Regions from separate parts of the Streptomyces sp. NPDC002564 genome, predicted to be linked through region 3. Evidence: riboswitches for the same ligand, from Rfam matches in the RefSeq annotation. Region 3 holds a riboswitch; each other region holds the start of a gene.
The links. A riboswitch is a leader RNA that binds a small molecule or an ion and turns the genes downstream of it on or off. The one in region 3 is predicted to bind cobalamin.

Region 1: linked by a shared signal. The riboswitch ahead of ACFYXE_RS37550 (cobalamin biosynthesis protein) and the one ahead of ACFYXE_RS11195 (prenyltransferase/squalene oxidase repeat-containing protein) in region 3 are both predicted to bind cobalamin.
Region 2: linked by a shared signal. The riboswitch ahead of metE (5-methyltetrahydropteroyltriglutamate--homocysteine S-methyltransferase) and the one ahead of ACFYXE_RS11195 (prenyltransferase/squalene oxidase repeat-containing protein) in region 3 are both predicted to bind cobalamin.

What each region holds. Positions count from the first base shown of each region.
Region 1 covers NZ_JBIARE010000022.1:2,024-9,736, reverse strand. Annotated here, with positions in the region: gene ACFYXE_RS37560 (putative cobaltochelatase) at 1-1,248, opposite strand, end outside; gene ACFYXE_RS37555 (cobyric acid synthase) at 1,328-2,896, opposite strand; gene ACFYXE_RS37550 (cobalamin biosynthesis protein) at 2,893-3,846, opposite strand; cobalamin riboswitch at 3,954-4,097, opposite strand; gene ACFYXE_RS37545 (hypothetical protein) at 4,229-4,453, opposite strand; gene ACFYXE_RS37540 (inorganic phosphate transporter) at 4,466-5,752, opposite strand; gene ACFYXE_RS37535 (class II aldolase/adducin family protein) at 6,136-6,840, shown strand; gene ACFYXE_RS37530 (alpha/beta hydrolase) at 6,907-7,713, shown strand, end outside.
Region 2 covers NZ_JBIARE010000002.1:815,335-823,047, reverse strand. Annotated here, with positions in the region: gene ACFYXE_RS09885 (metal ABC transporter ATP-binding protein) at 1-191, opposite strand, end outside; gene ACFYXE_RS09880 (short-chain fatty acyl-CoA regulator family protein) at 275-1,684, opposite strand; gene aceA (isocitrate lyase) at 2,099-3,379, shown strand; gene aceB (malate synthase A) at 3,450-5,060, shown strand; cobalamin riboswitch at 5,258-5,478, shown strand; gene metE (5-methyltetrahydropteroyltriglutamate--homocysteine S-methyltransferase) at 5,637-7,713, shown strand, end outside.
Region 3 covers NZ_JBIARE010000002.1:1,161,936-1,169,648, forward strand. Annotated here, with positions in the region: gene ACFYXE_RS11170 (TetR/AcrR family transcriptional regulator) at 1-217, shown strand, start outside; gene ACFYXE_RS11175 (hypothetical protein) at 322-543, opposite strand; gene ACFYXE_RS11180 (ATP-binding protein) at 842-2,410, shown strand; gene ACFYXE_RS11185 (GNAT family N-acetyltransferase) at 2,488-2,931, shown strand; gene ACFYXE_RS11190 (prenyltransferase/squalene oxidase repeat-containing protein) at 2,968-4,395, opposite strand; cobalamin riboswitch at 4,516-4,588, opposite strand; cobalamin riboswitch at 4,693-4,825, shown strand; gene ACFYXE_RS11195 (prenyltransferase/squalene oxidase repeat-containing protein) at 4,951-7,710, shown strand; gene ACFYXE_RS11200 (hypothetical protein) at 7,710-7,713, shown strand, end outside.

The sequences.
Region 1 (7,713 bases), on a different contig from region 3:
CGCCTGCTGCTCGCCCGCGGCGCCGCCCGGCGCGGGCGCGGGCTCCCCCGGGTCACGGTCCGCGTCGTCGTGCCGGGGGCCCTGCTGCTGTCCGGGCAGCTCGGGCGACGGCGGTTCGGCGGAGGGGGACTGCGCGGAGGGGGAGTCGGGCGCACCGGAGTCGTCGGCCGGCGGCCGGCCGCCGCCACCGTCGGGACCGCCGCCGTCGGGGTCGTCGTCGCCCTCGGGCCCCTCGTCCTCGCGGGCCTCGTCGAGCGCCTCGTCGAGCTTGTCCTCGTCCAGGCCCGGCGCGTCGAAGGGGTTGCGGCGCCTACGGTGCGGCAGCGCGAGCAGCGCGGCCTGCCGCACGTCCTCGCTGTGCACGTCGGTGCGCCCCGCCCACGCGGCCAGCGCCGTCGCCGTACGGGCCATCACGATGTCCGCGCGCATCCCGTCGACCTCGAACGCCGCGCAGGTCGCCGCGATCTGCCGCAGCGCGGCGTTGCCGAGGACGACCTCGGGCAGCAGCGCCCGTGCGGCCACCACCCGGTCGCGCAGCGCCGACTCGTCCCCGGTCCAGCGGCCCGCGAAGCCCTCGGGATCGTCGTCGTAGGCCAGCCGCCGCCGCACCACCTCGACGCGCTGGTCGGTCTCCCGGGACGCGGCCACCTCGACGGTGAGCCCGAACCGGTCGAGCAACTGCGGGCGCAGCTCGCCCTCTTCGGGGTTCATCGTGCCGACGAGCAGGAACCGGGCGGCGTGCCGGACGGACACACCCTCGCGCTCGACGTACGAGGCGCCCATCGCGGCGGCGTCGAGCAGCAGGTCGACCAGATGGTCGTGGAGCAGATTGACCTCGTCGACGTACAGGATGCCGCGGTGCGCGTCGGCGAGCAGGCCGGGCTCGAAGGCCTTCACGCCCTCCGCCAGGGCCCGTTCGATGTCCAGGGCGCCCACGAGCCGGTCCTCGGACGCGCCGACCGGCAGCTCGACCATCCGCGCGGGCCGCGCGGCGGCGCCGCCCGACCCGTGCGGGCCGTCGGGGCAGCGGGGGTCGGGGGCGGCCGGATCGCAGGAGAAGCGGCACCCGGCGACGACCGGCACCTCGGGCAGCAGCGCCGACAGCGCGCGCACGGCGGTGGACTTGGCGGTGCCCTTCTCACCCCGTACGAGCACGCCGCCCACGGCGGGCGATACGGCGTTCAGCAAGAGCGCGAGCCGCAGGTCGTCCTGCCCGACGAGGGCGGTGAACGGATACGGGGTACTCACAGTGCCTCCTTGATGCGTGCGGGGTGGTGCGGGGCGGGGCCCTTCGGCGCGGCGGGCCCGCGGGCGGGCGCGGCGCCGGTCACGACGGCGCTCCCGGCGGGACGAACGGCAGACCCGCCGGTACGCCCTTCTCGATCAGGTCCAACAGCGCGCCCGTGTCCGCGTGTTCTTCGATCAGGTCGCCGAGCAGGTCGAGCTGCGTCTCGCGCAGCGTGTGGAAGCTGGTGTCGGGGGCGGGCACGAAGCGGCGCCCGGCCGCCCGGGCCACCTCGGCGAGGAACCGGCGCCGGAACCCGTCGCTCTCCAGCGCCCCGTGCCAGTGCGTGCCCCACACCTCGCCGACCCGGCAGCCGTCCAGGCCGTGTCCCCGGTCGTCGGAGACGAACGCCTCCCCGCCCAGCACCTCGGCCACGCCGTGGTGGATCTCGTACCCCTCGACGCGCTCCCCGAGGGCCTCGCCGACCGGCCGGGCCAGCGTCTTCTCGCGGGCGAACCGCACCCGCACCGGCAGCAGCCCCAGGCCGTCCACCGACCCGGCGCGCGACTCGACGTCGTCCTCGATGTGCTCGCCGAGCACCTGGAACCCGCCGCAGATGCCGAGCACCGGGCGGCCCTCGGCGGCCCGCCGGGCCAGCGCGTCGGCCAGGCCCCGCTCGCGCAGCCAGCGCAGGGCGGGCACGGTGCCGCGGGTGCCGGGCACCACGACGAGGTCGGCGTCGACGAGTTCCTCGGCCCGGTCCACGAACCGCACGACGACGCCCGGCTCCGCGGCCAGCGCGTCCACGTCCGTGAAGTTGGACATCAGCGGCACCGCGCACACGGCGACGCGCAGCACGTCCTCGCCGACCGGCGGCGCCACCACGGACTCCCGGACCGCGCCGCGCAGGGACACCCGCAGGCCGTCCTCCTCGTCGATCCCGAGCCCGTGCTGGAAGGGCAGCACGCCGTACGTGCGGCGCCCGGTGAGGCCGAGCAGCATGTCGAGGCCGGGTTCGAGCAGGGAGACGTCGCCGCGGAACTTGTTCACCAGGTATCCGGCGACGAGCTCCTGGTCGGCGGCGCTCAGCAGCGCCGTCGTCCCGAAGAACGACGCGAACACCCCGCCCCGGTCGATGTCCCCGACCACGAGGACGGGAAAGCGGGCGGCGCGCGCGATGCCCATGTTCACGATGTCGGTGCGCCGCAGATTGATCTCCGCGGGGCTGCCCGCGCCCTCGCAGATCACCGCGTCGTAGCGGGACCGGAGCTCGTCGAGGCAACCCACGACGGTGTCGAGCAGCGCGGCCCGGCCACCGCCCCGGAGCCGCTCGCCGGGCGCCGATCCGGCGGTCCCGAAGAATCCGCGCGCGCTCATCTCGCCCACCGGCCTGCCCATCAGCACGACCTGGCTCGACCGGTCGCTGCCCGGCTTGAGCAGCACGGGGTTCATCAGCGCGCTCGGCTCGACGCGGGCGGCCTGCGCCTGCATGGCCTGGGCCCGGCCGATCTCGGCGCCCTCGCGGGTGACGAAGGAGTTCAGGGACATGTTCTGTGCCTTGAACGGCGCGACGGACACGCCCTTGCGGGCCAGCCACCGGCAGATGCCGGCGGTCACGACGCTCTTGCCGGCGTCGGAGGTGGTCCCCGCGACGAGCAGTCCACCACTCATGATTGTCTCCCTGACGTTGCCGACCTCAGTGTCCGGTGTGCGGCCACCGCGACGCCGAGCGCCAGCCAGCTCACCCGCCGGGACAGCCGCACGGCGCGCTCGATGTCCGTCACCCGCACGGCGCGGCCCGCGCCGTTCAGGACCGGCCGGTGCTCGACCCGTCCCGCGTACGAGAGGGTCCCGCCGAGCCGCACGCCCAGCGCCCCGGCGAAGGCCGCCTCGACGGGCCCGGCGTTCGGGCTCGGGTGCTGCGCGGCGTCCGCGCGCCAGGCCCGTGCCGCGCCCCCGGGGGAGCCGCCGGCCAGGGTCGCGAGGGCCGCGGTGAGCCGGGCGCCGGGCCAGCCCACGACGTCGTCGAGCCGGGCGGAGGCCCAGCCGTAGCGGCGGTGACGCGGCGACTTGTGGCCGACCATCGCGTCCAGCGTGTTGACCGCGCGGAACCCGACGAGTCCGGGCACACCGCCCAGCGCGCCCCACACGAGCGCGCCGACGACCGCGTCGGAGGTGTTCTCGGCGACGGACTCCACGACGGCCCGCGCGATGCCGTCGGCGTCCAGCGCCTGCGGGTCGCGCCCGCACAGGTGCGGCAGCCGCTCCCGCGCCACCTCGATGTCCCCGGCCGCCAGCGCCCCGCCGACGGCCCGCGCCTCACGGCCGAGCGAGGTCCCGCCGACCACCGACCAGGTCGCGGCGGCGGTCAGCGCGACGCCCGCGGCGGGGGAGTGGCGCACGAGGCGGGCGGCGAGGGCGGCGGCACCCGTGGCGCCGCCGGCGCACACGGCGGTGTGCAGGGCGCCCCAGCCGCGGTGGTCGCGCCACAGCCGTCGTTCGACGGCACCCGCGGCACGGCCGAACGCGGCGACCGGATGGCCCCGGCGGGGATCGCCGAGCAGCAGGTCGGCGAGAAGGCCGGCGGCGGCGCCGTACGCGAAGTCGCGGTCGGCACGCACGGGCTCAGCCCGCCGCTTCGCTCGGCAGAGCGGGCGTACGCGGGGAGGGAACCGGCACCGGGCGGCCGAGCATGGCGATATGTCCTCACTCAGGGTGTCCGCGCCCTGGTTCGACGTGATGCGGTGGCGAGAGTTCCTGGCTCACGGGGAGATGCTCCCCGGTGACAGTGGCGGGACCGCGCCGGATTCGCACCGGCTTCCTCTGCTGCCGCCGTAGTTGGCCCCGGCAGTCCACCACGGCCCGCGAAGGCCCGTCAACTCGCTGTTGACCTGCGGCGGGAGAGTGTGTTGGGGCCCACAGCGGCTCCCGCGCACGCCCCGCACACACCGGTGGGGCGCGGGGCGTTCGCACGCTCCGCGCCCCACCGGGGACGAGCTGGTGTCAGGCGACGATGAGGAAGATCCCGTACGCCACCGCCGCCGCGCACAGCGCGAAGCAGGCGTACGCGCCGGTGCGGGCCAGTGCCGCCGGGCCGCCGCCGGAAGCGGTCGCCGCCTCCTGCTTGGAGAGACCGACGATGCCGAGGGTGAACAGGCCCACCAGGGCCACCGTGACCGCGAGGCTGACTCCGAAGACGGAGCCGAGTGCTGCCCAGTCGATGCTCATGCTGATCTGTCCTTACACCGTCGCGGGCCGGGCGGGGTCCGCCATGGCGCCGGTGGTGGTCGTGGTCGGGGCCGAGACGCCGGCCTTGACGGACGCGTCCGCGGTGACCGCCCCGGCCGGGGGCGGCGAGACGGCGGCGATCGCGGTGGTCACGACACCGGCGGGCTCGGTGGCCGGGGCGGTGTCGCCCGGCCGGATCGCGTCGTCGGTGACGTTGGTGTGGTCGATGGCGTCGCGCCGCGAGAGGGCCCAGATCACGGCCGAGCCGCCGACCAGGATCGCGGCGGTGGCCGCGATGCCCCAGGGGCCCTGCTTGGTGAGGAACTCCGCGCCCGCGCCGACCAGACCGGCGGCCGGCAGGGTCAGACCCCAGGCGACGAACATCCGGGTGGCGGTGGACCAGCGGACCACGCCGCCCCTGCGGCCCAGACCCGCGCCCATCACGGCGCCGGAGCAGGACTGCGTGGTGGAGAGCGAGAAGCCCAGGTGCGAGGAGGCGAGGATGACCGTCGCGGCGCTGGTCTGGGCGGCGAAGCCCTGCTGCGGCTGGAGGTCGGTGAGGCCCTTGCCCATGGTGCGGATGATGCGCCAGCCGCCCAGGTAGGTGCCGAGGGCGATGGCCACACCGGCCGAGACGATGACCCACATCGGGGGGTTCGCGCCGGGGTTGAGGACACCGCCGGTGACCAGGGCGAGCGTGATGATGCCCATGGTCTTCTGCGCGTCGTTGGTGCCGTGCGCCAGGGAGACGAGGCCGGCGGAGGCGATCTGGCCCACGCGGTAGCCCTTGGCGGTGGCCTTGGTGTCGGTGTTGCGGCCGATCCGGTACGTCAGGCGGGTGGCCAGCATCGCGGCGATGCCCGCCACGAGCGGCGCGGCGAGGGCCGGGATCAGGATCTTGGTGACGACGGTGCCGCCGTTGATCGACGACCAGCCCATCGACATGACCGCGGCGCCGATGAGGCCGCCGAAGAGGGCGTGCGAGGAGCTGGAGGGCAGGCCCACCAGCCAGGTCAGGAGATTCCAGAGAATCGCGCCGACGAGCGCGGCGAATATGACCTCTGTCTTGAGGCCGTCCTCGTTGACGATGCCGCCGGAGATCGTCTTGGCGACCTCGACGGAGAGGAAGGCACCGACGAGGTTCAGCACGGCGGACATGGCCACCGCCGTCTTGGGCTTCAGAGCGCCGGTCGAGATGGTCGTCGCCATCGCGTTGGCAGTGTCGTGGAAACCGTTCGTGAAATCGAACACGAGAGCGGTGACGATCACGATCCCGAGGAGAAGCGTGATGTGTTCCATTTACCCAGGCTTCTGTTGGACGTCAGTGGCATGTGGAACGTAGGCAACCCGGGTGAACGGAAAGTGAACTGGGCCGGGCGGTGCGGTGACCCGAAGCGGAGCGCCGTCGCCCTGTCCGTGCCGGGCGGCCGAAGACGATCGTACGGAGGCAGGCCGTCCGCCCCGCAAACTGGCCGGAGTGTCGGGTTCCGCCATCCGGCGGCCCACCCCCGCCCGCACCCTCGCGGCACCCCCGCGGAACCGCCGGGGAGATCCTGGTCACCCGGCCCCGCCCGCCGGCCGGACCGCCCGCCACCCCAAGCGGAACGGCACGGGCCGCGCCGCCCCCGACGTTCCGTCCCGGCGCCCTGCAGCGACCGGCCCCCGGCTGGCAGGATCACCGCATGACTGAGCAGCGGGAGCACGGGGACCACACGGGCCAGCAGGACGGCCACGCGGCACGCGACGCGATCGGGCGGGCCTGGGACGAGCTGGTGGACACGGCCGTCAGGACGGTGCGGGACGGCCTGGTCGTCGGCACCTCCGGCAATGTGTCGGTGCGCGTCGGCGACACCGTCCTCGTCACCCCGAGCGGCGTCCCCTACGACCGGCTGCGGCCCGAGGACGTGGTCGGGGTCGACCTCCGGGGCCGGCAGGTCCTCGGCGACCTCGCGCCGACCAGCGAACTCCCGCTGCACCTGGCGATCTACCGCGCCACCGACGCCGAGGCGGTCGTGCACACCCACGCCGTGCACGCCACCGCCGTCTCGATGCTGGTCCGCGAGCTCCCCGCCGTCCACTACATGACCGGCATCCTCGGCGGCCCCGCCCGCGTCGCGCCGTACGCCCTCTACGGCACCGAGGAACTCGCCGCGTCCATGCTGGAGGCGCTGCGCGACCGCACCGGCTGCCTGCTCCAGAACCACGGCACGGTCACCTACGGCGGCACCCTCTCCCAGGCGTACGACCGCACGGCCCAGCTGGAGTGGATGTCCCGCCTCTGGCTCACCGCGTCCGGGGTCCCGGGCCGCGCCCCCTCGCTCCTCTCCCCGGCCCAGCTGCGCGAGGCGGAGGCGAAACTGCGGGGCTACGGCCAGCCGGCCCGCTGAGCCGCCGGGTCACCCCGCGGGCACCGCCCACTGGCCCCGGAGCCCTCGCCCCCGGACACTGGGACGGTGCGCCCAGCCAAAGCGACGGCAGCGGCCGTCACCGCAGTCACAGCCGCCCTCGGGACCGCCGCAGCCGCCATCGCGGCGGGCCGTTTCGCCAGCGACGCCGCCCTCAAGGCGCCCGCGGGCCGTCCCCTGCCGACCGAGCCGCGCCTGACCGTGCACGCCACGGCCGCCGGCCAGATCACCCTGACCCGGTCGCTGGCCAGCCTGCGCCCCGGCACGTACGGGCTCAGCGGCAACGGCACCCACGCGGTCGTCGGCCCCGTCCTGGAGTCCGCCCCGCACGAGGCCGACACCGTCGTACGCCGCCTCGAAGCCGTCACCCACGGCTCCCTGGACCCCGGCGCCCGCGTCTGGCTCACCCCGCAGGTCCACATCGGGGACCCGCACGCCGCGCTCGGCCTGGACCACGCGGACATCGACATCCCCGGCGAACTCGGCGGCCTGCCCGCGTGGTTCGTGCCCGGCGCCCGCGACACCTGGGTCATCACCGTGCACGGCCTGGGCACCACCCGCGAGCACCCCATGGTCGTCATGGACTTCCTGCACCGCCTGCAGCTCCCCGTCCTCGACCTCGCCTACCGCGGCGACCTGGGCGCGCCCCGCTCCCCGGACGGCCTCGGCCACCTCGGCGAGACCGAGTGGCGCGACCTGGACGCCGCCATCCGCTACGCCGTGCGCAACGGCGCCGAGCGCGTCGTCCTGCACGGCTGGTCCACCGGCGCCGCCATGTGCCTGCACGCCGCCGTCCACTCCGCGCTGCGCGACCGCGTCAGCGGCCTCGTCCTCGACTCCCCGGTGCTCAGCTGG
Region 2 (7,713 bases), 350 kb from region 3:
ACCAGGATGCGGCCCGCGTACGGGCGGTGCAGCCCGATGACCGCGCGCAGCAGTGTGGTCTTGCCCGAGCCGTTGGTCCCGGTCATGGCCACCCGCTGGCCGGCCGCGACGTCGAGGTCGACGTCGTGCACCGCCTCGACGCGGCCGTGCCGGCAGACGACGTCACGCATCCGGACGTCCAGTCCCTCCATGCCACCTCCCTGTTCCCCTCAGCAGTCGGAGGGGAGGGGCGGTTGGTTCCCGGCAATCCGGGATCCGGGCGGGAGAGGTGCGGTCAGCGGGGTCCGTCGGCCACCGGGTAGGGCACGAACGTGCTGCTGTTCTGGTCGATCCGCAGCGGGCGGCCCAGCGGGGGCGCGGCCCGTTGCGGGCAGTCGAGGCGTTCGCAGACCCGGCAGCCCATGCCGATGGGGGTGGCGGCGGCCGTGCCGGAGAGGTCGAGGCCGTCGGAGTAGACGAGCCGGTGGGCGTGGCGGATCTCGCAGCCGAGGCCGACGGCGAAGGTCTTGCCGGGCTCGCCCCACCCGCCGCGGTGCCGGGTGATCGCCCTGGCCGTCCACAAGTAGCGCTGCCCGTCGGGCATTTCGGCGATCTGTACGTGGATGCGGCCCGGCGCGGCGAACGCCTCGTACACGTTCCACAGCGGGCAGGTGCCGCCGGTGCGGGAGAAGTGGAAGCCGGTGGCCGACTGCCGCTTGGAGAGGTTTCCCGCGCGGTCGACGCGGACGAAGGAGAAGGGCACGCCGCGCAGCCGCGGCCGCTGCAGGGTGCTGAGCCGGTGGCAGACGGTCTCGTAGCCGAGGCCGTAGCGGTCGGTGAGGCGCTCGATGTCGTAGCGGACCTCTTCGGCCGCCGCGTGGAAGGCGCGGTACGGCAGGACGAGCGCGGCGGCGAAGTAGTGGGCGATCCCGATGCGGGCCAGGGCGTGGGTGGGGGTGCCCGGCGGGAAGTCCTCCGCGGCCTGGCGGTCGAGGGTGTCGCCGTGTTCGAGTAGGGCGAGTTGGGTGGCCATGCGGAAGGCGCGCTGGCCGGGGCGCAGCCGGGCGGAGAGGTGCAGGGTGCGGGTCGTCGGGTCGTAGTGGTGCAGGCGCTCGCCGGTCTCGGCCGTCATGCGGACGCCGTGGGTGTCGGTGAGGCGGGCGGTCAGGGCGCGGGTGGCCTCGCCGGGCCGGATGCCGAGGTCGTCCGCCAGGTGTTCGGCCGCGAGGTCGGTGTCGTGGAGGTAGTTGCGGCGGCGGTAGAAGAAGTCCCGGATCTCCTCGTGGGGCGAGCGGGGCAGGTCCGGGGCCGCGCCGTCGCGGCCGTCGGCGGCCTCCGCGAGCCGCTCGGCGAGGTGCTGTCCGCGCCGGCCGAGGTCGAGCAGGACCTGTGCGAGGCCGGGCATCCGTGCCGCGAGTTCGGCGAGTTCGGACGGGGAGACCCGGGACTCGGCGAGCTCACCGGCGAGCGCCTCCCGCAGGTCCGCCACGAGCCGGGTCGCGTCGCGCTCCGAGAAGAAGCCGGGGTCGACGCCGAAGGTCTCCGTGAGCCGGAGCAGCACGGGCACCGTGAGGGGGCGCGAGTCGTGCTCCATCTGGTTGAGGTAGCTCGGCGAGATGGCCAGGGCGCGGGCCAGTTCGGCCTGGCTCATCCGGCGTTCCTCGCGCAGCCGCCGCAGCCGCGCGCCCGCGTAGGTCTTGCTCACCGTGGGGTCCTCCGTGGGGGCGACGAACGGGTGGCGGTCAGCGTACGGGAACAGGAGCGCCGCGCACCCTTCGCAATCTTGGCAATCCGGCGCCTGAAGATTCGCAGAAGTTGGCACGCTTCCACGATTGATGGCACTCAGTGCCAGTGCCAGAGTCTGAGTGCGGCCCACCGGATCCCGGCGGACGGCACCCGGTCCGGGACGCGATTCATGCCCTGACGTCGGAGATCCCGGCACGGGCGGCGCTCCGCACCCGGCAGCATTGCTCACCTTCGCCGCACGACGGGACGGTGGGCCGCATCCCCCGAACAGCATTCAACGACACACAGTGCCACCCCGGTTCGCCCGAGCAGGGGACCTTGGCAGCCCATACAGATCAACACACCCGACACAGTCGAGGAGACGGTGACAGAGATGGCAGAGGCGAGGAAGCAGGCGGCCGACGAGCTCGCGACGCGCTGGGCGACGGACCCCCGGTGGCAGGGCATCGAGCGGACCTACGGCGCCGACGACGTCGTCCGGCTCTCCGGCAGCGTCCGCGAGGAGCACACGCTGGCCCGGCGCGGAGCGGAGCGGCTGTGGCGGCAGCTGCACGACCTGGACTACGTCCACGCGCTCGGCGCGCTGACCGGCGGCCAGGCCGTCCAGCAGGTCAAGGCCGGACTCCAGGCGATCTACCTGTCCGGCTGGCAGGTGGCGGCCGACGCCAACCAGGCGGGGCACACCTACCCCGACCAGAGCCTGTACCCGGCCAACTCCGTCCCGCAGGTGGTCCGCAGGATCAACAACGCGCTGCTGCGCGCCGACCAGATCGCCACGAGCGAGGGCGACGACTCCGTGGACTGGCTCGCGCCGGTCGTCGCGGACGCGGAGGCGGGCTTCGGCGGTCCGCTCAACGCGTTCGAGCTGACCAAGGCGATGATCGCGGCGGGCGCGGCGGGCATCCACTACGAGGACCAGCTCGCCTCCGAGAAGAAGTGCGGTCACCTCGGCGGCAAGGTGCTCGTGCCGACCGGCCAGCACATCCGCACCCTCAACGCGGCACGCCTCGCGGCCGACATCGCCGACGTGCCGACGCTGATCGTGGCCCGCACGGACGCGCTCGCCGCCAACCTCCTCACCAGCGACGTCGACGAGCGCGACGCGGAGTTCGTGACCGGCGAGCGGACGGCGGAGGGCTTCTACCGGGTCCGGGCCGGCATGGCCCCGGTCATCGCGCGCGGCCTCGCCTACGCCCCCTACGCCGATCTCATCTGGGTCGAGACCGGCACGCCCGACCTCGCGCAGGCCCGGGAGTTCGCCGAGGCGATCCATGCGGAGCACCCCGACCAGATGCTGGCGTACAACTGCTCGCCGTCCTTCAACTGGAAGGCCGCCCTGGACGACGACCAGATCGCCAAGTTCCAGCGCGAACTGGCGGCGATGGGCTACAAGTTCCAGTTCATCACCCTGGCCGGCTTCCACTCCCTGAACCACGGCATGTTCGACCTGGCGCGCGGTTACGCCGAGCACGGCATGACGGCCTACGTCGACCTGCAGGAGCGGGAGTTCGCCGCGCAGGAGCACGGGTTCACCGCGGTGCGGCACCAGCGGGAGGTCGGCACGGGGTACTTCGACCTCGTGTCCACGGCCGTCAACCCGGCCTCCTCCACGACGGCGCTGGCGGGCTCCACGGAGGCCGAGCAGTTCCACTAGGCCGCGCCGCCCGGTCCGGCGGTCGCCCCCTCGAGTCGTTCCCCTCCCGTCACCGCTTTCAGGAGATCCGATGTCCAGCAGCGCTCTGGCGCACCGCGTCGACGTCCTCGGCCCCTCGGGGCACCGTCACGACGAGATCCTCACGCCCGCCGCACTGGACTTCGTCGGCCGGCTGGCCGGCGCCTTCGGGGAGCGGCGCAAGGAACTGCTCAAGGAGCGGCGCCGCCAGGCCCTGCGGCTCGCGGCGGGCGCCCCCCTCGACTTCCCGATGGTCACCTCCGCCGTGCGGGAGGACCCGGGCTGGCGCGTGGCGCCGCCCGCGCCCGGGCTCACCGACCGGCGGGTGGAGATCGCCGGTCCGCCCGACCGCCGGACGACCATCGACGCGCTCAACTCCGGGGCGCGGGTGTGGGTGGCGGACTTCGCGGACGCCACCGCTCCCACCTGGGACAACATCGTCGGCGGGCAGCTGAACCTGCTGGACGCCGTCGAGCGCCGCATCGACTTCACCACGCCGGAGGGCACGCCGTACCGGCTCGCCGAGCCGGACCGGCTCCCCACCCTCATGGTCCGCCCGCGCGGCTGGCACCTGACCGAGGACCACCTGGAGGCCGACGGAGAGCCCGTACCCGCCGCCCTGGTCGACTTCGGCCTGTACTTCTTCCACTGCGCCCGGCGACAGATCGACGCCGGCCGCGGACCGTACTTCTCCCTGCCGAAGCTGGAGAACCGGTACGAGGCACGGCTGTGGAACGACGTCTTCGTCGCCGCGCAGGACCTCCTCGGGATCCCGCGCGGCACGGTCCGCGCCACCGTCCTCATCGAGACGATCACCGCCGCCGTGCAGATGGAGGAGATCCTCCACGAGCTCCGCGAGCACGGCGCCGGACTCGGCGCGGGCCGCTGCGACTACCTGTTCAGCCTGATCAAGACCTTCGGACACCGCACCGACTTCCTGCTGCCCGAGCGCGCCAGGCTGACGACGACCGCGCCCTTCCTGCACGCCGTTACCGAACTCCTCGTGCGCACCTGCCACAAACGCGGCGCGCACGCCATCGGCGGGACGGCCGCCCAGGTGCCGTCCGGCGAACCGGACGCCGACCGGGCCGCGTTCGCCGCGGTCCGGCTGGACAAGGAGCGGGAGGCCGAGGACGGCTTCGACGGCTCCCGGGTCGCCCACCCCGGACTCGTACCGCTGTGCCGGGAGGTGTTCGACGCGGTCCTCGACGGGCGGCCGCACCAGCTCGACCGGACCCGGGACGACGTGGCGGTGACGGCCGCCGACCTGTTGTCGACGCGTCGTGTCGGCGGACCGCCCACCCCCGAGGGCGTGCGGTCGAACATCGCGGTCGCGCTCGGGTACTTCGCCGCGTGGCTGCACGGTCAGGGCGCCGTCGCCCTCGACGGGCTGATGGCGGACGCGGCGACCGCCGAGATCGCCCGGGTGCAGATCTGGCAGTGGCTGCGCCACCGGGTCGTGGACCGGGAGACGGTCCTGCGGCTGCTCGACGACGAGCTCGCCGCGCTCGGCGCCGCCTACCCGTGGGCGGACCTCGACGCGGCGCGGGGCATCTTCGAACGGTGCACGCTGGCGGTGGAGTTGCCGCAGTTCTTCACTCCGGACGCCGGTGCGCGCCACCTCGTCAGGAGCCACCGGGGGACCCAGGACGGCCCGGGCTGAGGGGCCCGGGCCCGGCCGCCGACCGAGGGGCCGGCGGCCGGTCGCGAGGGGCGGGCGGGAAGGCCGGAGTGTGCCGCCTTCCCGCCCGTCGCGCCCCGCCCTTCCCGCCCGTCGCACCCGCGAAGCACGCGGCGCACGTGTTCCAGCTCACCCTCCCAATGCCGGAGCGGACCGGGACCACCGGCGGGCAGGCCCTTAAGGTGATCAGTGCAGCTGGTTCGCCCCGCCCGCCAGACGGGAGCGTCGTAAGAGGGAACCCGGTGAGATTCCGGGACTGCCCCGCAGCGGTGAGCGGGAACGACCGCCGTCACACGCACTGGGACCGGAGTCCGGTCCTGGGAAGCGACGGCCACTAGGTGTCCTCCCCCGGAGGACGTGCCCGCGAGTCCGAAGACCTGCCCGCTGTCCGCGCCCGCACCAGTCGTGCGCGGATATCCCGGTGACCTCGAGGGCGGGTCGGCGCACACATCGGACGGAGCGACCACGCCGACGGCGTGCTCCCGTCCGGTCCGTCGCCCTTCGCGCTCTCGTCCCGTCCCCGGGATCTCAGGGATTCATCTCGCGAAGGAGATCTCCGTGACCAGCAAGTCCGCAGCCGCGGCAGCACGGGCCACCGTGTACGGCTACCCCCGTCAGGGCCAGAACCGCGAACTGAAGAAGGCGATCGAGGGTTACTGGAAGGGCCGCGTGGACGCCGACGCCCTCCGCTCGGCCGCCGCCGAACTCCGCCGCTCGAACTGGCGCGAGCTCGCCGACGCGGGCATCGGCGAAGTCCCCACCGGCGACTTCTCGTACTACGACCATGTCCTGGACACCTCCGTGATGGTCGGCGCCGTCCCCGCGCGCCACCGCGCCGCGGTCGACGCCGACGCCCTGGACGGCTACTTCGCGATGGCGCGCGGCACCCAGGACGTGGCGCCGCTGGAGATGACGAAGTGGTTCGACACCAACTACCACTATCTGGTGCCCGAGTTGGGTCCCGACACGGTCTTCCGGGCCGACTCCACCAAGCAGGTCGCCGAGTTCACCGAGGCCCAGGAGCTGGGGCTGACGGCCCGGCCCGTCCTCGTCGGCCCGGTCACCTACCTGCTGCTGGCCAAGCCCGCGCCCGGCGTCGCCGCCGACTTCGACCCGCTCACCCTCCTCGACCGGCTGCTCCCGGTGTACGCGGAGGTGCTAGCCGATCTGCGCGCGGCGGGCGCCGAGTGGATCCAGCTGGACGAGCCCGCCCTGGTCCAGGACCGCACGCCGGCCGAGCTGAACGCCGCCGAGCGCGCCTACCGTGACCTCGGGGCGCTCACCGACCGGCCCAGGATCCTGGTCGCCTCCTACTTCGACCGGCTCGGCGACGCCCTGCCGGTGCTCGCCAAGGCTCCCGTCGAGGGTCTCGCCCTCGACTTCACGGAGGCGGCCGCCGCCAACCTGGACGCGCTCGCCGCCGTCGGCGGACTGCCCGGCAAGCGGCTGGTCGCCGGTGTCGTCAACGGCCGCAACATCTGGGTCAACGACCTGGAGAAGTCGCTCAGCACGCTCGGCACGCTGCTCGGTCTCGCCGACCGGGTCGACGTGGCGGCCTCCTGCTCCCTCCTGCACGTCCCCGTCGACGCGGCCCTGGAGCGGGACATCGAGCCGCAGATCCTGCGCTGGCTGGCCTTCGCCCGCCAGAAGACCGCGGAGATCGTCACCCTGGCCCGGGGGCTTGCCGGGGGCACCGACACGATCTCCACCCAGCTCGCCGCGAACCGCGCCGACCTGGCGTCCCGGTCCGGCTCCCCCATCACCCGCGACCCGGCCGTCCGCGCCCGCACCGGGGCGGTCACCGAGACGGACGCGCGGCGCTCCCAGACGTACGCCGAGCGGGCCGCCGCCCAGCGCGGCAGCCTCGGCCTTCCGCTGCTGCCGACCACGACCATCGGGTCGTTCCCGCAGACCACCGAACTGCGCACCGCCCGCGCCGACCTGCGCGCCGGGCGGCTCGACGGCGCGGGGTACGAGGAGCGCATCAAGGCCGAGATCCAGGAGGTGATCTCGTTCCAGGAGAAGACGGGCATCGACGTGCTGGTGCACGGCGAGCCCGAGCGCAACGACATGGTGCAGTACTTCGCCGAGCAGCTCACCGGCTACCTGGCGACGCAGCACGGCTGGGTCCAGTCGTACGGCACCCGCTATGTGCGGCCGCCGATCCTCGCCGGGGACATCTCGCGCCCCGAGCCGATGACGGTGCGCTGGACGACATACGCCCAGTCGCTCACCGGGCGGCCCGTCAAGGGCATGCTCACCGGGCCGGTCACCATGCTCGCCTGGTCGTTCGTCCGTGACGACCAGCCGCTCGGCGACACCGCCCGTCAGGTCGCGCTCGCCCTGCGGGACGAGGTCGGCGACCTGGAGGCGGCGGGCACCTCGGTAATCCAGGTCGACGAGCCGGCGCTGCGCGAGACGCTGCCGCTGCGCGCCGCCGACCACCCCGCCTACCTGGCGTGGGCGACCGAGTCGTTCCGCCTCAGCACCAGTGGGGTGCGCCCGGACACGCAGATCCACACGCACATGTGCTACGCGGAGTTCGGCGACATCGTGCAGGCCATCGACGACCTCGACGCCGACGTGATCAGCCTGGAGGCGGCCCGCTCGCACATGCAGGTCGCCCGGGAGCTCG
Region 3 (7,713 bases):
GCGCGCGGACTTCGACCCCGCCGACATCACCCTGCTGCTCCTGGCGCACAGCGGCCTCGCCGGACAGCCGCGGGAGGCGGCCCTCGCGTCCTCCCGCCGTCTGCTCGCCTACCTCTTCCAGGCCTTCCAGGACCGGGAGGGCGACCGTCCGCTCCCGCCCGCCGCCGGTCTCGGAGTGCTGCCGCAACAGAGCCCCGGGCCGCCCGGCCGCACCTGACGCCCGGCAGGGGGAGTCCGCGCGGCATGCGGTCCGCCCGGCAGCCTCGGACGCGGTCGTCGAACGCGCGGTGGCCGGGAGGAGCGCGGGGCGTGCGGGCCTGGTCACTGGGACACGAGGACCGTCGCCGCGACGATGGACACCGCGGCCAGGGTCAGCATCACCGTACGACCCCAGGGGAAGGCCACCGCCGTCGCGGTCGGCACCGTGTCCTGGCCGGGCAGCCCTTCGCACACGCAGCACTCACTGTGCGTCCGCTGGGACATCTCCAGCCAGTAGGCGCCCAACAGCTGTGCGCGCTCCCCGATATCGCCTGATCTCTGCATGCCCGGGCAACGGTCCGGACGCCGGTCCGGACACCGGGGTCGTGCCGTTCGTTGCCGGGGCTTCACCGCCTTGTGACTACGGGACTGCCCCGTGCATGTGCCCGTGGCTCTTGAGGTCCATCACGGGGAAGTCCGCGCCGGCGGCGGGCGCCTGACGAGGGGGATCGCGGTCCGCACTCGCCGCCCGGCCGGTCCGTGATCCCGGATCCCGGGGCCGCCCGCGACAACGCCGGTTGTCGAGCTCTAGAGTGTGCGGGCCGCACCCTCGACGCGGCTCACACCACGAGGAGTGCACAGCATGACCGGCGGCGATGAGGGGCGATCGCGTACGCGAAGGCCCCCCGCGTGGACGACGCGGCGATGGCTTCGCGTGGGAGTGGCCGTCTCCCTGACCGTGCTCGCCGTGCTCGGGGCGGCGGGCGTGTGGGTCCTCGGGCGGACCGGCTCCCTCAGCAAGAACCTCGTGGACACCCGGTCGCCCGCCCTGACCGCGGCGATCCGTCTCGAGTCCGCCGTGCTCGACCAGGAGACCGGGGTCCGTGGCTACGGCCTGACCGGGTCGCCGGAGTTCATGACGCCCTACCGCGAGGGGCTGGCGGAGCAGAAGAAGGACGAACGGCGACTGGAGCGGCTCCTCGACGGCGACTCCGCCCGCCTGGACGACCTGAAGGCGGTGGGTACGGCCCTGGCGGCATGGCAGGAGCGGATCGCCCGCCCGATCGCCGCCGAGCCGCCCGGCGCACCCTCGCGGCTGGCGACCGAGCGGGCGGCGGAGGGCAAGAAGGCCTTCGACCGGGTGCGTGCCGCGATGGCCGGGCAGCAGGCGCGGCTGCAGGCGGACCGCGCGCGGGCCAGGGACGACCTGAGGGGCACGGTGGCGCTGCGCAACGGGGTGTTGGGCTCCATCGGCATCCTCATGCTCTGCCTCGCCGCGCTCGTCTTCGAGGGCCTGCGCCGCGGCATCACCCGCCCGCTGGAGCAGCTCGGCGCGGACGCCCGCGCCATCGCGGGCGGCGACTTCGACCACCCCATCACCGCCACGGGGCCCGCCGACCTGCGCCGTCTCAGCGGCGAGATCGACTCCATGCGCCGACGGCTCGTACGCGAACTGGCCTTCAGCGAGAATTCCCGGGGGGTCCTGGACGCACAGGCCGTCGAACTGCAGCGTTCCAACGCCGAGTTGGAGCAGTTCGCCTACGTGGCCTCGCACGACCTGCAGGAGCCGCTGCGCAAGGTCTCCAGCTTCACCCAGCTCCTGCAGCGCCGCTACGGCGGGCAACTCGACGAGCGCGCCGACCAGTACATCGAGTTCGCCGTCGACGGCGCGAACCGCATGCAGGTCCTCATCAGCGACCTGCTCGACTTCTCCCGCGTGGGACGGCTGCACGACGCACACCAGCGCGTCGACCTGGACGAGAAGCTGGCGGAGACGCTGTCCGCGCTCAGCCTCGGCATCGCGGAGGCCGGTGCCACCGTCACCCACGACCCGCTGCCGACCCTGGTCGCCGACCCCACCCAGATGGGCATGCTCTGGCAGAACCTCATCGGCAACTCCGTGAAGTTCCGCAGCCCGGGCCGGGCGCCGGAGGTCCACGTCGCGGCGGCCAGGGAGGGCGACTTGTGGCGGTTCACCGTCACGGACAACGGCATCGGCATCGCGCCGGAGTACGCCGAGAAGGTCTTCGTCATCTTCCAGCGGCTGCACACCAAGGACGCCTACTCCGGCAGCGGCATCGGCCTCGCCATGTGCAAGAAGATCGTCGAGTTCCACGGCGGGACCATCGCCGTCGACCCCGACCACCGGGACGGCACCCGCATCACCTTCACCCTGGCGCCCGAGCCGCCGGAGGGCATCCGCCGCGCCTGACGGAGGGTGTCCGCCTGGCCCTCGCCCGAGCGCCCGCCCGAGGGGCCGACGTAGGCCGGACGGGTACGATGTAATGCATGAGTGAGCAGAGGGACCCTTACGAGCTGCGTGACGGTGTACCCACGGTCGAGGACTTCCGGCGGCTGCGCACCCGGGCCGGGCTCTCCGACAAGGCCCGCGAGGCGGTCGAGCTGGCGCTGCCCCGCACGTGGCACGGAGTCGTCCTCACCCACGAGGGCGAGCCCATCGGCATGGGGCGGGTGATCGGCGACGGGGGCACGGCGTTCCAGATCGTCGACATCTGCGTCGACCCCGCACACCAGGGCCGCGGCCTCGGCAAGCGCATCATGGCCGCGCTCACCGAGGAACTGGAGCGCAGGGCGCCCGCGACCGCCTACGTCTCACTGATCGCGGACGGCCCCGCGCGCTTCCTCTACGAGAAGTTCGGCTTCGCCGACACCGCCACGCACGACTCGATCGGCATGTACCGCCTGATGGGCGGGCGGCCCGGCGCCGCCTGATCCCGGCGCCGGGCGGCGAGCCCGAAAGCCGCCGGGTCAGGCGCCCCGGCGCAGCGCGATCGTGTCGCCGACGGAGATCACCTTTCCGCGGGAGGCGGCGGCGAACGACGAGCCGTCGACGCTGACCTTCCAGGTGTTCGTGCCGCTGTTGGCCGTGCCGTTGAGCGAGGTGATGGTGCCGCTCCCGGAGGACGGGGTGACCGCGCCGACACAGCCCGTGGGCGTGGCGGACGCCGGCGCCGCGTCCAGGACGGCGCCGAGGGTCGTCGTGCCGCCCGTCGGGGTGAGGGAGACGGAGCACACCTTCAGGTCGCCCGTGCCGTCGTCCACGGTCACGGCCAGTGTCGTGGCCGTCCCCGCGGTCAGGGCGCTCTCGCCCACCCACCGGGGCGCGCCGGAGGTGACGGGAGTCGGCGGGGCGGCGGTGAAGCCGCCCCCGGCCACGGCCCGCAGGCCGTCGATCGACGCGTAGGCCTGCGGCGCGGTGTCGCTCGGCAGGTACTTGAAGCCGCCGCCGGGGTTGAACTGCTGGCTGATGAGGAAGTCCACCGGCGTCTTGCCCCGGGAGGTGAGGAAGTCGCCGGTCTGCGGGTTGATGCCGCACGCGTTGAGGCCGGATACCGCCCAGCCGTTGGAGTCGGTGTTCACGCCGAACATGGCGTTGAACGCGCCGGAGGTCGCGATCAGCTTGCCCTTGAGGAAGCCCTTCGCCCGCACGACGTCGGCGTCCGTGTTCGGCACGCCGGACACGCACAGGGCCGCCATCGCGGCCCCGGTCATGTCGATGTCGCTCGCCGCGCCGAGCTGGCCGGGGTCGCCCTCGGCCTTCCCGAAGTTCCAGCCGCCGTCGTTGTGCTGGTTGGCGCGGATACGGGTGATCATCTTGTCGCGCAGTGCCTGCGGGACGCGGGTCTGGCCGGCCGTCGTCCTGGCCCCGTTCAGGGCGAGGGCGGCGAAGACGGTGCCGTTGAAGTTGGCCGAAGGGCCGAAGTAGCCGGGCTCGGCCGTCTGCCAGTGCCGGTAGATGTCGGCGACGAGGTTGCGGGAGGCCGAGACGCGTGCGGGATCGATGCCGGCGGCGTAGGCGTTGAGGGCCGCCCGCTCGTAGTCGGTGACGACGGGGGACGACGAGGGCCAGCCGCTGCCGGCCAGCAGGGTCCGGTACACGGATCTCGCGTTCTTGCTCGCGTCGCCGCCGGGTGTCACATCGACCGCGGCGGTGCCCGCGGCGGCGAGCGCGCTGAACGCCCACTCGTTGGACAGTCCCGACCCGGCGTACGAACCGTCGGCGGCCTGCAGGGACTTGAGATAGGCGACGCCGTTCGTCTTCGACGTGGCCAGCTGCGCCGGAGTGGCGGTCGCGGCCGCCGGCACCGTGGTCAGGGTGAAGGCGCCGAGCGCGGCCGCCGCGGCGAGGGCGGCACGGCGCGGGGAGGTGAGGCGTGCGGAGGTGTGGCGGGGCATGGCGTGCTCCAGGAATGAGGGACGCCGACCGGCCCGGGCGGTGCCCCAAAGGGGTGCACGCGGCGGGTGTGGCCGCCGTCCGGGACGCGTGGACCGACTTCCAACTAGCCTGTGCCGCCTGGGCATTCGGGCTCGGGACGGCCTGCGTCCCACACCGCTGCGCGTCAGCTCCGGACTCCCACCGGAATTCCCCCACTCGGCAGGGCGGGACAGTACCCGACGCCCGCCCGGCCCCGCCACAGCCCGCCTCGAGGGGCACCTGAGGCCCGCCCCGCACCGCCTTGACGCTCGCCGCGCACCCGTGTTCCAATCCGCCCTGATACGCAAGCAGTTCCAGGGGAAGCCGGTCGAAATCCGGCGCTGACCCGCAACCGTAGGCCCGGCACGAGCCGGGCGAGCCGGAATGCCTGGAGCGTGTTCCACAGCAACAGACGCCGTCGCGGACTACGGCGTGGTGCGACCCGCCCCCGTGTCAGGCCCCCGGCCGACGCACGGGGTCAAGCCGCGTCCCGTCTCCCGCTCCGGCCACACAGCGAGGGGGCCGTGGTGAGGACCATGGGGCGCAAGGACGCACGCACACGAAGACGACCCGGCGTGTACGGAGCCGGGCTGTCCGCGCTGCTCGTCACCGTCGCCGCCTGCCTCACCTTCGCCGGCGCCACCCCGGCCACGGCCGACCCCGTCGGCGCCTGCACGGCCACCCGCGGAGCCGTCGTCGCCGTCGACTTCGGCCCGTTCGGCGGCACGGTCGAGCGGGGCTGCGACACCAGCCCCGGCACCGGCTACCAGCTCCTGCGCGAGGGCGGCTTCGGCACCGAGGGCACCCAGCACGACGGCCCCGCCTTCATCTGCCGCATCGGCCACGGCTCCTTCCACGCGGGGACGAAATACCCCACCCCGGCCAAGGAGCCCTGCGTCCTGACCCCGCCCGCCACGGCCTACTGGTCGTACTGGACCGCCTCGCGCGGCCAGGACGAATGGACCTACAGCCAGTACGGCGCCATGGACCGCAAGCTCAAGGACGGCGACGTCGACGCCTGGGTGTACGGCGGCACCGACGTCGGCGGCACGACCGGCAGACCCGCCTTCACCCCCGACGACGTCCGGCCCGGCGGCGGCGGGGGACCCGACCCGGGCGGCGAACCCACCGGCCCGCCCGGCGACATCGACGTACGGGCGGCCGGGGCCTGGCTCAGGGGCCAACTGACCGACGGGGAACGCATCGTCGTCGACGGCTCCGCCACCGACTACCCGCTCACCGTCCAGACCGCCTACGCCCTGGCCGCGGCGGGCGGCAGCAGCACCGACCTCGACAAGGTCACCGCGTTCCTGACCCGGCACGCCGACGCCTTCGTGGCGCCGAACGGCACCGGCGAGGCCCCGGACGCCGCCGCCGTGGCCCGCCTCGCGCTGCTCGCCGAGATCACCGGGAAGGACGCCCGTCACCTCGGCGGCCGTGACCTGATCGCCGACCTCACCGGCAACGTGTGCGCCGCGGGCCCCGACGCCGGACAGCCCACCCCCGGCTGCACCGCGAAGGGCGACTTCCGCAACGCCACCTACGTCGAGGGCCAGGCGCTCGCCGTCCTCGCCCTGCTGCGGGCCGGGGAGAAGCCGCCGACGGCGACCGTGGACCGGCTGACCCAAGTCCAGTGCAGGGACGGCGGCGTCACCGGCGTGCTCATCAGGACCGGCGAGAACTGCGACGGCGACCCCGCGACGACCGGCCTGGTCGCCCTGGTCCTGAAGAAGGCGGGCGGCCACACCACGCAGGTCGGCAAGGCGCGCGACTACCTCGCGAAGGTCCAGCGCGACGACGGCGCGTTCACCGCCTACACCGGCTCGTCCGCCGGCGACGTGACGGCGACCGCCTACGCGGCCCAGGCCCTGCGCGCCCTGGGCGAGACCCGGCGTGCCGACGCCGCCGAGGGCTGGCTGTCCAGGGAGCAACTGCCCGGCGGCGGCTTCGGGTTCGAGCAGGACGCCGCGGAGCCCACCGTCTACACGACGCCGACGGCCGTCCTGACCGGCGCCCGCACCGACCTCGTGCGGCTCACCACGAAGAAGACCGAGCCCACCGACCCGCCCACCACCGGACCGCGGCCCCCGGCGCGGGACGGGGGGCCCGACCTCAAGAAGGGCGTCGCCTACCTCACGGGCGCGGCGCGGCTCAAGCAGAGCCGGTACTACCCGGCCGGTCCGGGCTCCTCGCGCGCCGACTTCGGCCTGACCATCGACGGCGCCTACGCCCTCGCGGCCACCGGCCTGAACAACGGCAAGCTGCGCGGCGTCGTCGACTTCCTCGACAAGCGAAGCAAGGACGGGGAAGGCCGCACGGTCGACGACTGGACGGGCATCGGCACCAAGTACGCCGCCGGAGGCTCGATCGGCAAGACCGCGCTGCTCGCCGAGTCGGTCGGCCGGGACCCCCGCAACTTTGCGGGACACGACCTGATCGCCGCGCTCGACAAGGCCGTATGCGCCAGGAAGAGCGAGGCGCCGGACCGGTCCTGCGCGGCCAAGGGTGCCTACACCTACGCTCCCTCGGTCTTCTCCCAGGCCCTCGCGATCATGGCCCAGCTGCGCGCCGGGGACGAGCGGAACGCACGGGACCCGATCGCGTACCTGGAGAGCCTGCAGCACGCCGACGGCGCCTGGCCGAGCCTCGTCCCGCCGACCGGCGACTCCGACGTGGACTCCACCGCGATCGCCGCGATGGCCCTCGACCTGGCGGGCGGCGACACCGCCGACCGGGCGGTCGACAAGGCCCTCCGATGGATCGCGTCCCAGCAGCTCGGCGACGGCGGCTTCCCCGGCGCGGCGGGCAACTCCGTCAACTCGGCCGCGCTCGCCGTGCAGGGCCTGTCCCTCGACGAGCGGGCGTACGAGAAGGAGATCTCGGCGGCGCTGAAGTTCCTGGCCACGCAGCAGAACTCCGACGGCGGCTTCAACGTCGCCGAGCAGGGCCAGCGCGGCTCCGACCTGCGGGCCTCGACCCAGGCCGTCGGCGGCGCCACCGGAATCTCCTTCGGGACCCTGGAGCGCAGCCTCAAGGGGACATCGGCGCAGCCCGCCCCGAAGGACGGCGGTGACGGCGGCGGTGGTGCGCCGCGGATCGTCACGCCCGGGGACGGCGCAGACAGCGGCGGCACGGGCGGCGGAGACGTCGTGGACGCCACCGGCGACGACGGCGCGCTCGCCTCGACCGGCGTGCGGATCGGCCTGCTCGGAGCCGTCGCCGTGCTGCTCTGCCTGGCCGGCTGGCGCACGGTCGTCGCCGCCCGGCGCCGCGCCACCACCGGAGGGAACCACTGATGG